Regions from separate parts of the Streptomyces sp. NPDC031554 genome, predicted to be linked through region 1. Evidence: riboswitches for the same ligand, from Rfam matches in the RefSeq annotation. Region 1 holds a riboswitch; each other region holds the start of a gene.
What was found. Region 1 has a riboswitch for S-adenosylmethionine ahead of thrC (threonine synthase). Riboswitches for the same ligand answer to the same signal wherever they lie in the genome.
Positions count from the first base shown of each region.

Region 2: another riboswitch for S-adenosylmethionine. It lies ahead of ACZ5FU_RS32515 (aminotransferase class V-fold PLP-dependent enzyme); the one in region 1 lies ahead of thrC (threonine synthase).
Region 3: another riboswitch for S-adenosylmethionine. It lies ahead of ACZ5FU_RS21600 (amino acid ABC transporter permease); the one in region 1 lies ahead of thrC (threonine synthase).

Region 1 is NZ_JBVIKX010000004.1:484,404-488,624, forward strand. Features, by position in the region: gene ACZ5FU_RS14170 (MoaD/ThiS family protein) at 362-637, opposite strand; gene thrC (threonine synthase) at 634-1,917, opposite strand; SAM riboswitch class I at 1,936-2,106, opposite strand; gene ACZ5FU_RS14180 (glucosyl-3-phosphoglycerate synthase) at 2,276-3,220, shown strand; gene ACZ5FU_RS14185 (alpha,alpha-trehalose-phosphate synthase (UDP-forming)) at 3,362-4,221, shown strand, end outside.
Region 2 is NZ_JBVIKX010000018.1:27,074-31,294, reverse strand. Features, by position in the region: gene qcrB (cytochrome bc1 complex cytochrome b subunit) at 1-252, shown strand, start outside; gene trpD (anthranilate phosphoribosyltransferase) at 392-1,456, shown strand; SAM riboswitch class IV at 1,598-1,714, shown strand; gene ACZ5FU_RS32515 (aminotransferase class V-fold PLP-dependent enzyme) at 1,893-3,254, shown strand; gene ACZ5FU_RS32510 (Lrp/AsnC family transcriptional regulator) at 3,292-3,573, opposite strand; gene ACZ5FU_RS32505 (rhomboid family intramembrane serine protease) at 3,756-4,221, opposite strand, start outside.
Region 3 is NZ_JBVIKX010000008.1:110,976-115,196, reverse strand. Features, by position in the region: gene ACZ5FU_RS21610 (transporter substrate-binding domain-containing protein) at 1-274, opposite strand, end outside; gene ACZ5FU_RS21605 (amino acid ABC transporter ATP-binding protein) at 408-1,172, opposite strand; gene ACZ5FU_RS21600 (amino acid ABC transporter permease) at 1,343-2,323, opposite strand; SAM riboswitch class IV at 2,710-2,831, opposite strand; gene ACZ5FU_RS21595 (glutathione S-transferase C-terminal domain-containing protein) at 2,899-3,795, opposite strand; gene ACZ5FU_RS21590 (putative leader peptide) at 3,941-4,057, opposite strand.

The DNA.
Region 1 (4,221 bases):
GGAACGCGTCGACCGCGGCCGAATGTATCTGTCCAACTGCCCTCTGCAACAGGTCAATCGGGCGAGAATTCTGGACGCGGAGAGTCCGCGGAAGAGTGAGAGTTCGCCCGGATCCAGGGCAAGTCGGGCCCCACAAAGGGAATCAAAGGCGCAAAACACATGCACACTTTGGCTACTTCTCATCGCCCGCCCCGGCGGAACTCATATGCGGCCGGCATGCGAGGGGCGGCGCGTTCCCCAACTCTACCGCGCTCAACCACACTGAATTGCCCCCTCCGCTTCTCTCGCGGAGGGGGCAATTCGATGAACTCTCGGTCATTGACATTACCGACGGTTACTACCGGCGGGTACGGAACACCGCTCAGCCGCCGGCCACGGCCGGGATGATGGAGACGCCGGCGCCGTCCGGGGTCGCCGTGTCCAGCCCCTGCTCGAAGCGCACGTCGTCGTCGTCGACGTAGACGTTGACGAACCGGCGCAGCTTGCCCTGGTCGTCCAGGACGCGGGCGGCGATGCCGGTGTGGTTCTTCTCCAGGTCGGTGATGACCTCGCCGAGGGTCGCGCCCTCGGCCGGGACCTCGGCCTTGCCACCGGTGTAGGTGCGCAGGATGGTCGGGATGCGGACGGTCACGCTCATGCGAGGCCAGCCTCTCGGAAGGAGTCCAGGGTGGGACGGATCGTGGCGGTGAGGCCGGTGCCGGCCACCGCGTCGAGGGTCTTGAGGCCGTCCCCCGTGTTGAGGACGACGGTGGTCTTCGTCGGGTCCAGCAGACCGTTCCCGATCAGCTTCCTCGTCACGCCGACCGTCACACCGCCGGCGGTCTCCGCGAAGATGCCCTCGGTCCGCGCCAGCAGCTTGATCGCGTCGACCACCTGCTCGTCGTCCACGTCCTCCACGGCGCCGCCGGTGCGGCGCGCGATGTCCAGGACGTAGGGACCGTCCGCCGGGTTGCCGATGGCGAGGGACTTGGCGATGGTGTTCGGCTTCTGCGGGCGCACCACGTCGTGGCCGGCCTTGTAGGCGGCGGAGACGGGGGAGCAGCCCTCGGCCTGCGCGCCGAAGATCTTGTACGGCTTGTCCTCGACGAGGCCGAGCCCGATCAGCTCCTGGAGCCCCTTGTCGATCTTCGTGAGCTGCGAGCCGGAGGCGATCGGCACGACGAGCTGGTCGGGGAGCCGCCAGCCGAGCTGCTCGCAGATCTCGTACGCCAGCGTCTTGGAGCCCTCGGCGTAGTACGGCCGCAGGTTGACGTTGACGAAGCCCCAGCCCTCGCCGGCCGGGTCGCCGATCAGCTCGGAGCAGAAGCGGTTCACGTCGTCGTAGTTGCCCTCGATGCCGACGAGTTCGCCGCCGTAGATCGCGGCCATGACGACCTTGCCCTGCTCCAGGTCGTGCGGGATGAACACGCAGGAGCGGAAACCGGCGCGGGCGGCGGCGGCGCCGACGGCGCCGGCCAGGTTGCCCGTGGAGGAGCAGGACAGGGTGGTGAAGCCGAAGGCGCGGGCGGCCTCGATGGCCTGGGCGACGACACGGTCCTTGAAGGAGTGCGTCGGGTTGCCGGAGTCGTCCTTGACGAACAGCTTGCCGGGGTCGACGCCCAGCTCGCGGGCCAGGTTGTCGGCCTGGACGAGCTTGGTCCAGCCGGGGTTGATGTTGGGCTTGTCCGCCACGTCGGCCGGGACGGGCAGCAGCGGCGCGTAGCGCCAGATGTTCGCGGGGCCCGCCTCGATGCGCTTGCGGAGCTCCTCGGTCCCGTAGGACGAGAAGTCGTACGCGATCTCGAGCGGGCCGAAACACTCCTCGCAGGCGAAGACCGGGCCGAGGGGCACGCGGTGTCCGCACTCGCGGCAGGAGAGCGCCGCGGCGGGACCGAGGTCGACGGAGTTCGTGGTGCTTGCAACTGTCTGCGCAGCCATGTGAGGCGAGGCCCTTTCTCCTCATCTTCCTCACGACGCATCTCGCCGTGAGACGGATTTGGCACCTTCCCTAGCCGGGAGCCTCGCCACATCGGTGTGACGCGTGGGCGGTCACACCTGGCGGCGCGCGCGGCTGGAGGGTTGCCGGGGCTTCATCGGGCCGTATCCCTCTGCCCCTCTGGATGAGCGGTATGAAGTTGTGAACAGCGGCCACCTCGGACATGCGATGGTCATCCGCGTTGTTCAAGACTGTAACCGAAGGCCAGGACAGTTGAGACAGACGTCCGAACCGCGAGATGGATCACATGGTCACCTCCCGTGCACCGCGTGTGATCACGACAGTGAGGAGCCGCAGACCGTGCTGAAGGAAGCCGAGACCTGGCTGGCCACCCGCTCCTGGTCCGTGACCGACCGCCCGCTGCACCGCGTCCTGGCCGCGAAGCGCGCCTCGGGCCAGTCGGTGTCCGTCGTCCTGCCCGCCCTGAACGAGGAGGAGACGGTCGGCGACATCGTCGCGGTCGTCCGCCACGACCTGATGCAGCAGGTCCCCCTCGTCGACGAGATCGTCGTCGTCGACTCGGGCTCCACCGACCGCACGTCGCAGGTCGCCGCGGCGGCCGGGGCGCGCGTCGTCCACCGGGACGAGATCCTGCCCCGGATACCGGCCGTGCCCGGCAAGGGCGAGGTGCTGTGGCGGTCGCTGCTCGTGACGAGCGGGGACATCGTCTGCTTCGTCGACGCCGACCTCAGGGAGTTCTCCTCCGACTTCGTCTCGGGGATCGTGGGCCCGCTGCTCACCGACCCCGGCGTGGACCTGGTCAAGGCGATGTACGACCGCCCGCTGGGCGGCGCCGCGGGCCAGGGCGGCCGGGTCACCGAACTGATGGCCCGCCCCCTGCTCAACATGCACTGGCCGCAGCTGGCCGGCTTCGTGCAGCCGCTCGGCGGCGAGTACGCGGCCCGCCGCGGCCTGCTGGAACGACTCCCCTTCCCCGTCGGCTACGGCGTGGAGCTGGGCATGCTCGTCGACGCCCTGCACCTGGTCGGTCTGGACGCCCTCGCCCAGGTCGACGTCGGCGTCCGCAAGCACCGCCACCAGGACGGACAGGCGCTCGGCCGGATGGCGGCGGCGATCTACCGCACCGCGCAGCTCCGGCTGGCCCGCGGGCACCTGATCCGCCCCGCCCTCACCCAGTTCGAGCGGGGCGCGGACGGCTTCGAGCCGCGCACCCACTCCGTGGACACCGAGGAACGGCCGCCGATGGCGGAGATCGCCGAGTACGCGGAGCGCAGGGTCGCCTAGCCGGTGGCGGGCCGGGCCGGGCGCGGGCGGCCGGGCGCGGGCGCGGCACCCGGTCCGGTGGCCGTATACGGCCGGACATGACCCGGTCACGGACCGCATCCGTACGTTTGAGCGTTTACGGACCGGGCTAGGTTGTGGCGTATGGCTTCCACGCGTGCTGCTGTTGCTGAGGGTGCTCAGGTGCTGGTCGCGTCCAACCGCGGCCCGGTCTCCTACCAGGTGCGCGAGGACGGTTCGCTGCACGCCAGAAGGGGCGGCGGCGGACTGGTCTCGGGCCTGTCGGCGATCGGGCCGGACGCGGGCGCCCTGTGGGTGTGCTCGGCGCTCTCCGACGACGACCGCGAAGCGGTGCGGCGCGGGGTCGGTGAGGACGGCGTCCGAATGCTCGACATCCCGGCCGACGTGCACGCCGACGCGTACAACGGCATCGCCAACTCCGTCCTGTGGTTCATCCACCACCTGCTGTACCAGACCCCGCTGGAGCCCGTCTTCGACGCGGAGTTCCGGCGCCGGTGGGCGTCGTACGAGACGTACAACCGGGCCTTCGCGGAGGCGCTCGCCGAGGAGGCCGGGGAGGGCGCGGCGGTCCTGGTGCAGGACTACCACCTCTGTCTGGTCCCCGGCATGCTCCGCGAGCTGCGGCCCGACCTGCGCATCGGCCACTTCTCGCACACGCCGTGGGCGCCGGTGGACTACTTCGCGCTGCTCCCCTCCGACATCCGCGAGCGGCTGCTGCGCGGCATGCTCGGCGCGGACCGCCTGGGCTTCCTGACCCGGCGCTGGGCGGACGCCTTCACCGCGTGCTGCGCGGAGTTCACGGGCGGACCGGGCGGCACCGAGATCGGGGTGCACGGCCTGGGCGCCGACGCCGACTTCCTGCGCGCCCGCTCCCACGAGAGCGACGTCGAGGAGCGCATGGCCGTCCTCCGCGAGGAGATCGGCGAGGGCCGCAGGGCCATCGTGCGCGTCGACCGCACCGAGCTGTCGAAGAACATCGTGCG
Region 2 (4,221 bases), on a different contig from region 1:
CCGCACGGTGAGTTCATCGAGGTGCACGAGCCGCTCAGCCAGGAGGCGCTCTACACGCTCACCTCGCACGAGCAGTACGAGCCCGTCGAGATCGGCCCGACGGTCGACGAGAACGGCGTCGAGCGCAAGGTGAAGCGCACCGAGAAGGTCCGCGCCAAGCTGAGCAAGGCGTACTACGGCGAGGAGAGCCAGATCGCCAAGCCGACCGTCGAGGAGTACAAGGAGATCACGAGCGGCCACGGCCACCACTGATCACTGCGTCGCCACGCACCCCAGAAGGGCCCCGTCCGGTGTACGGACGGGGCCCTTCGCCCTGTCCGCGGCTGGATAGGGTGGAACCGTAGAGACGCGCGTCCCGCGGAGCGGGACCCCATCGACCCAGGAGCGGCTTATGAGCGCTGTGACCCCCGCCGGAGGCGACACCGCGGCGGACCGTTCCTGGCCCGAGGTGCTGAACGCCCTGCTGTCCGGCCACGACCAGAGCGCCGACGCCACGGCGTGGGCGATGGACCGGATCATGCGCGGCGAGGCCACCGACGCGCAGATCGCCGGCTTCGTGGTGGCGCTGCGCGCCAAGGGCGAGACCGTCGAGGAGATCAACGGACTCGTCCGCGCGATGTACGCGCACGCGAACGTCATCGAGGTGCCCGGCCCCTCGGTCGACATCGTCGGCACGGGCGGCGACGGCGCGAAGACGGTCAACATCTCCACGATGTCCTCGATCGTCGTCGCCGGCACCGGCGTCAAGGTCGTCAAGCACGGCAACCGGGCCGCGTCCTCCGCCTCCGGCGCCTCGGACGTCCTGGAGAAGCTCGGCGTCCGCCTCGACCTGACCCCGCGGCGGGTGGCCGAGGTCGCCGAGGAGGCCGGCATCACCTTCTGCTTCGCCGTCACGTTCCACCCGGCGCTGCGCCACGCGGGCGCCGCGCGCGGCCAGCTGGGCATCCGCACGGTGTTCAACGTGCTGGGCCCGCTGACCAACCCGGCCAGGGTCCGGGCCCAGGCGGTCGGCGTGGCGGACCCGCGGATGGCGCCGATCGTCGCCGGCGTCTTCGCCGAACGCGGCCACTCCTCGCTGGTGTTCCGCGGTGACGACGGCCTCGACGAGCTGACGACGACCTCCACCTCCCGGGTCTGGGTGGTCCGTGAGGGCAAGGTGACCGAGGAGTCCTTCGACCCGCGCGACGTCGGCCTCGACCTCGTTCCCGTCGAGGCCCTGCGGGGTGCCGACGCCTCCTACAACGCCGAGGTGGCGCGCAGGCTGCTGGACGGCGCGACGGGCCCGGTCCGCGACGCCGTCCTGCTGAACTCGGCGGCCGCCCTGGTCGCCCTGGAGCCGACCGGGGCGCCGCTCGCCGAGCAGTTGCGCGCCGGCATGGCCAGGGCCGCGGAGTCCCTCGACTCGGGGGCGGCGAAGCGGACGCTGGAGCGCTGGGCGGCGGCCACCCACGCCTGAACACGGCCGCCCGCGCGCCGAACACGGCCACCCGCGCCCGGACCGGGACAGCGGTCGGCGGGGCGCGGTCCGGACTCCCGCCGTCTCAGGGAACGGACCGCGCCTTGCGCGCCGGTGATCGTGTGGCAAGATGCTGTACCAGGTCATGAGTGACAGTCATGAGGCCCCGGCCGACTGTCCGGCAACCCTCCGTCCGTGGCGGGGTGCCCCGGGTGAAGACCAGGCCGTGGACAGAAAGGTCCACGGCAAGCGCGGACCCCTCGCACGCTTCTGACCGAGCGAGGGCAGGGGTCCTGGTCGTCGAGGAGCCCTCCGTGAGCAAGCGAATGCACTAGGGCCGCAGAGCCCCGCCTCCGCATCCCTCTTCACTCTTCCCCGCGCTCGAGCCGTAGTCGCTCGCGTGGTGAATACCCCTGCCTCTCACGGGAGTTCAGCCATGTCCGTCTCCACCGTTGCCGCCGACCCGACGCTTCGCACCCCGCTGCCCGTCCTGGGGCGGGACGTCACCGTCCCGCTCGTCACCGGCGGCGAGATCGGCTACGCGGCCCTGGACTACGCCGCCAGCGCGCCCGCCCTCCAGCGCGTCTGGGACGACGTGGCCGCCTACGCCCCCTACTACGGCAGCGTCCACCGCGGCGCCGGACACCTCTCCCAGCTCTCCACCGACCTCTTCGAGAACGCCCGCCGCACGGTCGCCGACTTCCTCGACTGCCGGCCCGACGACCAGCTCGTCTTCACGCGCTCCACCACCGACTCCCTCAACCTCCTGGCCGCCGCCCTCCCCGCCGGCTGCCAGGTCTTCGTCTTCGAGACCGAGCACCACGCCGCGCTGCTGCCCTGGAAGAACGCCCGGGTCACCTTCCTCGACGCCCCGCGCACCCCGCGGCAGGCCGTGGCGACCCTGGAGCGGGCCCTCGCCGGCCGCGACGGGCACGGCCCGGCTTTGGTCTGCGTCACCGGTGCCTCCAATGTCACCGGCGAGCTGTGGCCCGTACGCGAACTGGCCGCCGCGGCCCACGCCCACGGCGCCCGGATCGTCCTGGACGCCGCCCAGCTCGCCCCCCACCACCCGGTGTCCGTCCGCGACCTCGACGTCGACTGGGTCGCCTTCTCCGGCCACAAGCTGTACGCCCCCTTCGGCTCCGGGGTGCTGGCCGGCCGCGCCGACTGGCTGCGGGAGGCCGAGCCGTACCTCGCCGGTGGCGGCGCCAGCCGCAGGGTGACCCGGCGCGAGGACGGGGGAGTGGACGTGGAGTGGCACGAGGGCGCCGCCCGGCACGAGGCCGGCTCCCCGAACGTCATCGGGGCCCACGCCGTCGCCTCCGCCTGCAGGGCCCTCACCGAGGCGGGCTTCGACACCCTGGTGGCCCGCGAGCGGTACCTCGTGGAGAAGGTCCGCACCGGCCTCGCGCGGGTCCCCGGGGTGCGGATCCTGTCCCTCTTCGGTGACGACGCGCCGCGGGTCGGCGTGATCTCCTTCGTGGTGGACGGCTGGAACAGCTCCCACCTCGCCGCCGCGCTCTCCGCCGAGCACGGCATCGGCGTCCGCGACGGCCTCTTCTGCGCCCACCCCCTGGTACGCACCCTCCTCGGCGGCGACCCCCGCGGCGGGGGCGAGTGCGGCGCCCCCGGGGCGGCCCCCGGCGAGGAGTCCCTCAGCGCGATCCGCGTGAGTTTCGGCGCGGGCACCCCCGACGAGCACGTCGACCGCTTCGTGGCGGCGGTGCGGGAACTGGTGACCGAGGGTGCGAAGTGGCGCTACCGCACGCAGGACGGCCGCTGCGTCCCGGCGGTGTAGCCGGCGGCCTCCCCGCAGGGGGCGGCGCCCCGCAGGGTCAGGAGTCCAGCCCGATGGCGAACGCGGCCTCGAGGTCGTGCTGCGAGTAGGTGCGGAACGCGACGTGCGTGTCCGTCGCCTCCACGCCCGGGATCTTGCTGATCCGCCCCGGGATCACCTCGGCGAGGTCCTCGTGCTGCCGCACCCGCACCATGGCGATCAGGTCGTAGGTGCCGGTCACGGAGAACACCTCGCTCACGGACTCCAGCGAAGCGATCGACTCCGCGATCTCGGGGATCCGGTCCACGCTGGTCTTGATGAGGACGATCGCGGTGATCACGGCTGGTTCTCTCCCTCGGGGGCCGGAGCTGGGCTGCCGCCCACTCTAGTGCCGCGACAGGCGACGTCCGCCCCGTCGCGACGCCCGGCACGCACGCTCGCCGCACCGGCCGAAGTCCCCGGCACGTCCCGTACGAGGGACTCCGGCCGGCACGCCGGGAGCACGCACCGGACGCCGCTCCTTCACGGGCGGACGCCGCCCGCCACGGCACTGGTGGGCCGGGTGAAGCGGGCCCACGCGTAGCCGAAGCCCAGCCCGAAGCCCACCAGGTGCGCCAGGTACGCCACGCCCGGCCCCTCCCCGGCGCGGCCCGCCGCCACCCATTGCAGCGCCGCCCAGAAGGGCAGCACGACCCAGGCCGGGAACCGCAGCGGCAGGAAGAGCAGGAACGGCAGGAGACTGGTGACGCGGGCCCGGGGGAACAGGTACAGGAACGCGCCGAGCACCGCCGAGACCGCCCCGGAGGCACCGACCAGGGACTGTCCGGAGTCGGCGTTGGCGGCGGCGTACCCCAGCAGTGCCAGGGCGCCGCAGCCGAGGTAGAAGAGCGTGAACTCGACGCGGCCCATCCGGCGCTCGGTCATCGCCCCGAAGACGTGGAGGAAGAGCATGTTGCCCAGCAGGTGCACCCAGCCGCCGTGGACGAAC
Region 3 (4,221 bases), on a different contig from region 1:
GGGTGCCGCTGCCGATCACGAGTCGGCCGCTCTCGCGCACCGACTCGGGCAGCAGGGCGCTGATCGACTTCACCTCGGACACCTTGAGGGTGGTCTCCTTCGCGGCGCCGTTGGAGACCCGGCCGACGGTCACGCTCCCCGAGGCGGCGGCGTCGGTCGTGGTGGCGGCGTCGCTGTCACCACCGCAGGCGGCGAGCCCGGTGGCCAGGGTGGCGACGGCGGTCGCCGCGGTGATGCCGCGTATCAGGCTGCGTCGGGTGATGTGGAGAGACATGGGCTTCCTTTGTCACTTGTCGCTTGTGGCTTGTGGCTTGTGGCTTGTCGCCGGAAGAGGGGTGCCGTGGGGGGAGCCGTGGGGCTGCGGGGGAAGTCGTTCCGCCGGGCCGGGAGTCGTGGAGCGGGGGGTGTCAGAGCACCTTGCCGAGGAAGTCGCGGGTGCGTTCGTGGCGCGGCCGGTCGAGGACCTCGGCGGGCGGGCCCTGTTCGACGATCCTTCCGCCGTCGATGAAGACGACCCGGTCGGCGACCTCGCGGGCGAAGCCGATCTCGTGGGTGACGATGACGAGGGTGGTGCCGCTGGTCGCCAAGTCCTTGATCACGGCGAGTACTTCGCCGACGAGTTCGGGGTCGAGGGCGGAGGTGGGCTCGTCGAAGAGGATGACGCCGGGACGCAGGGCGAGGGCGCGGGCGATGGCGACGCGCTGCTGCTGGCCGCCGGACAGCTGTCGGGGGTAGGCGGACGCCTTGTCGGCGAGGCCGACCCGGCCGAGGAGTTCGCGGGCCAGTTCCCGGGCCTCGGTCCTGCCGAGCCTGCCGGTCGCCACGGGGGCGGCGGCGACGTTGTCGGCCACGGTGAGGTGCGGGAAGAGGTTGAAGTTCTGGAAGACGAACCCGATGCGGCTGCGCTGGGCGAGGATGGCCCGTTCGCTCAGCTCGCGCAGCCGGTCGCCGTGCCGGCGGACGCCGATCGGCTCGCCGTTGACGCTGACGTGGCCGATCTCGGGCTTCTCCAGGTGGTTGATGACCCGCAGCAGGGTGGACTTGCCGGAACCGGACGGGCCGAGGACGACGGTCACCTCGCCGGGCCGCACGGTCAGGTCGACGCCGTCCAGCACCCGGTGGGCGCCGTACCACTTGTGCACGCCGTGCACCTGCACGGCGGCGGGCCGCACGTCGGCCGGCACGGCGGTCCCGGCGACTCCGTCGGTCTTCGCGTCCGCGGCGGTCCCGGCGACTCCGTCGGTCTTCACGTCCGCGGCGCTCCCGACGGCCCCGTCGGTCTTCGCGTCCGCGGCGGTCCCGACGGCCCTGCCGGCCGTGACGGTCCCGGTGGTCTCGGCGGTCATACGGCGGCCTCCCTGCGCGCACGCTCCCGCAGGTCCCGCAGGCCGGTGCGCAGTCTCTGCGACGGGGTCGGCGGCAGGGAGCGCACGGCGCCCCGGGCGTAGTACCGCTCGACGTAGAACTGGATCACGGACACGAGGCTCGTGAGGATCAGGTACCAGACGGTGACGACCAGCAGCAGGGGCACGATGTCGCCGGGGTAGGTGGAGCCCATCGACTGGGCGGTGCCGAACAGGTCGAGCAGCGACACGTAGAAGACCAGCGAGGTGCTCTTGATCAGGCCGATCAGCTGGTTGACGTAGGCGGGCGTGATCGACCGCAGGGCCTGCGGGAAGACGATCCGCCGGAAGCGGTAGCCCTGGGGCAGGCCCAGCGCGGACGCCGCCTCGTGCTGGCCCTGGTCGACGGAGAGGATGCCGCCGCGGACCACCTCGGCGGCGTAGGCCGCCTCGTTGAGGCTGAGACCGATCACGGCGATGGCCATGTCGGTGGCGAGCCGGGACTCGTCGAAGGTGAAGAAGGCGGGTCCGAAGGGGACGCCGACGCTCAACGTCTCGTACAGGGCGCTGAAGTTGTAGAGGAACAGCAGCACGACGATCAGCGGGACGGAGCGCAGCGCCCAGACGTAGGTCCAGCTCGCGGCGCGCAGCACCGGGCTCCGGGAGAGCCGGGCCAGGGCGAGCAGGATGCCGCCGAGGAGGCCCAGCACCGCGCTCCAGGCCGTCACTTCGAGGGTGACCAGCAGTCCGTCGAGGATCGTCGGGCGCAGGAACCAGTAGCCGAAGCGGTCCCACTGGTAGAAGGGGTTCGTGACCAGCCCGTGGACGAACTGGGCGGCCAGGACCAGCACGACCGCGGTGGCGATCCAGCGTCCGGGCCGGCGCAGCGGCTGGACGCGCTGCGCGGTGAGCCGCGGCTGCGGCGGGAGGTCGGCGGACGGCGCCTCGGCGAGGGCCACGGCGCCTGGGGGTTCACTCATGAGGGGGCTCCGGCGGGAGTCGGGGCACCCCGGATCACGGCGGGCGTGCGCGGCCGCGCCGGCCCGGCGGGGCGGTGGGGACCGCTCGGGGCCGGGCCGGCGCGCACGGCGTGCGGACACGTGTGCGGAACCGGGGTGGGGCGGGCAACGGCACACCGCTCGGGCGGTGTGCGTCGGGAACGCGGGGCGGGGCGAAGGTGAGGTTCAGCCCCGACAGCGGGCACGGCCCGGTGCGGTACACAGTGCGCTGCTCACGCGCAGGAGATCCACGGCGCGGTCGGCGACGAGGACCGCGGGGAACGGCCGTACGCGGCCCCGGAGACGGCGGGGAGCCGTCCGAAGAGCTGCGTTCATGGCCGTCACCGTCACTGTCCGGCCCCGTGGGGCCCTCGCGCTTACCGAAACGTCTGCCGAAACGTCATCCGGTCCGGTCGTCACCTGGGGCACCCCACCGCCGAGCGAGGGTTGCCGGTCAGCAAGCCAGGGCTTGTCGCTGACGCTCATGACCGTTCTGGTCCGTAAGTTAAGACAGCCGCCCCGGCGAATGTCAACGCCGGTCCGGCAGGTGGACCGACTCAGGGCCGCTCCACCTGCGCCTCCGCGCTCGGGGCGGGAGTGGCGTGGGCGGTCCAGTCCAGGATCTGGACTGCCGATCCGGCGGCTTCCAGGCCTTGGCAGCGGGCCCGGTGGCGGCGGCCGGCACCGTCGAGGTCGAGCCGGCCGCCGAAGGCGGGGTGGGCGGTCAACCGGCGTGCGTAGGACCACAGTTCGGTGAAGCCGGCGATGCGGCGCACGGCGTCCGCGTCGAGGTGATGACGGTGCACGGTGTCGAGCTGGACCAGCGTCACCCACAACTCGACGTCCGCCGCGCAGATCTGTTCCCCCAGCAGGTAGGGGTGCGCGCCGAGTCCCTGGTCGAGGACGCCGAGCGTGCCGAGCAGCGTGTCGAGGGCCTCGGTACCCGCCGCCGCTCCGGCGTCGGCCGCTCCGGCGCGCTGTGCGGCGTCCTCGACGCCCAGGGCGCACATCCGCTCGACGGCCTCGATCTCCGACTCCCGGCCGCACGGGTACAGCGAGGTGCCGCCACCACCGAAGTGCCGGGCGAGGTCGCGGGTGATGTCGGGGGCGTGGGTGGAGACGATCCGCCCGGACCAGTCGTCGCTGAGGACCGGTCCGAGGGCGGGGCCGGTGTAGTGGTGGGCGCTGGCGTCGTACAGCGGACGCAGGTGCGCGTGCCCGCCGTCCGGACAGTCCGGGACGGCGGGCAGGAGGGTCACGGGACAGGCCCGGTCCAGGCCGAGCAGGCCGTGGACGACCGCGATGCGCAGGCCGTCGGGGTCGGCCGGGGAAAGGTGGAGCCGGTAGCGGCGCGGCACGGCGTAGTGGCCGCTGCGCGCGTCGTGGCCGATGCGGCCCCGGAAGGCGGGGGCCGGCCGGGCGGACGGGTGGGCGGCCTGCGGTGTGACGGACATGACTCTCCCCTGGGGCGGGCGCGTGCGGGACGCGCGGCGGCTGCGACGTGGGACGGGAGGGCGCGGGCCGGGTCCCGCGCACGCCGCGGGAGGGCGGTGCCGCGGGGACACCGCCGAGGGGGCGGCGCACGGGGAACGGGCCGGTTCAGCCCTGGGGCATCGCGCTGCAGACACGCAGCAGGTCGATGTGGCGGCGGGAGGTGAGAAGGGGTGACGACGGCGCCGTGCCGCTCGTGCGGCCGTCGGCCGACTCACACCCCATGTTTCCCTACCTTTTCACTAGGATTCCCGGTTCCGAGTGTCGAGCCACCCCCGGCCGCCGTCAAGAGGGCGTCCACGAGATGGGTCGGGGGGGGGTGAAGAGGGGTCGCGGGGAGAGGTCACGAGGAGCAGCCGTGGAGCAGGCACGGGGAGAGGTGCGGAGGG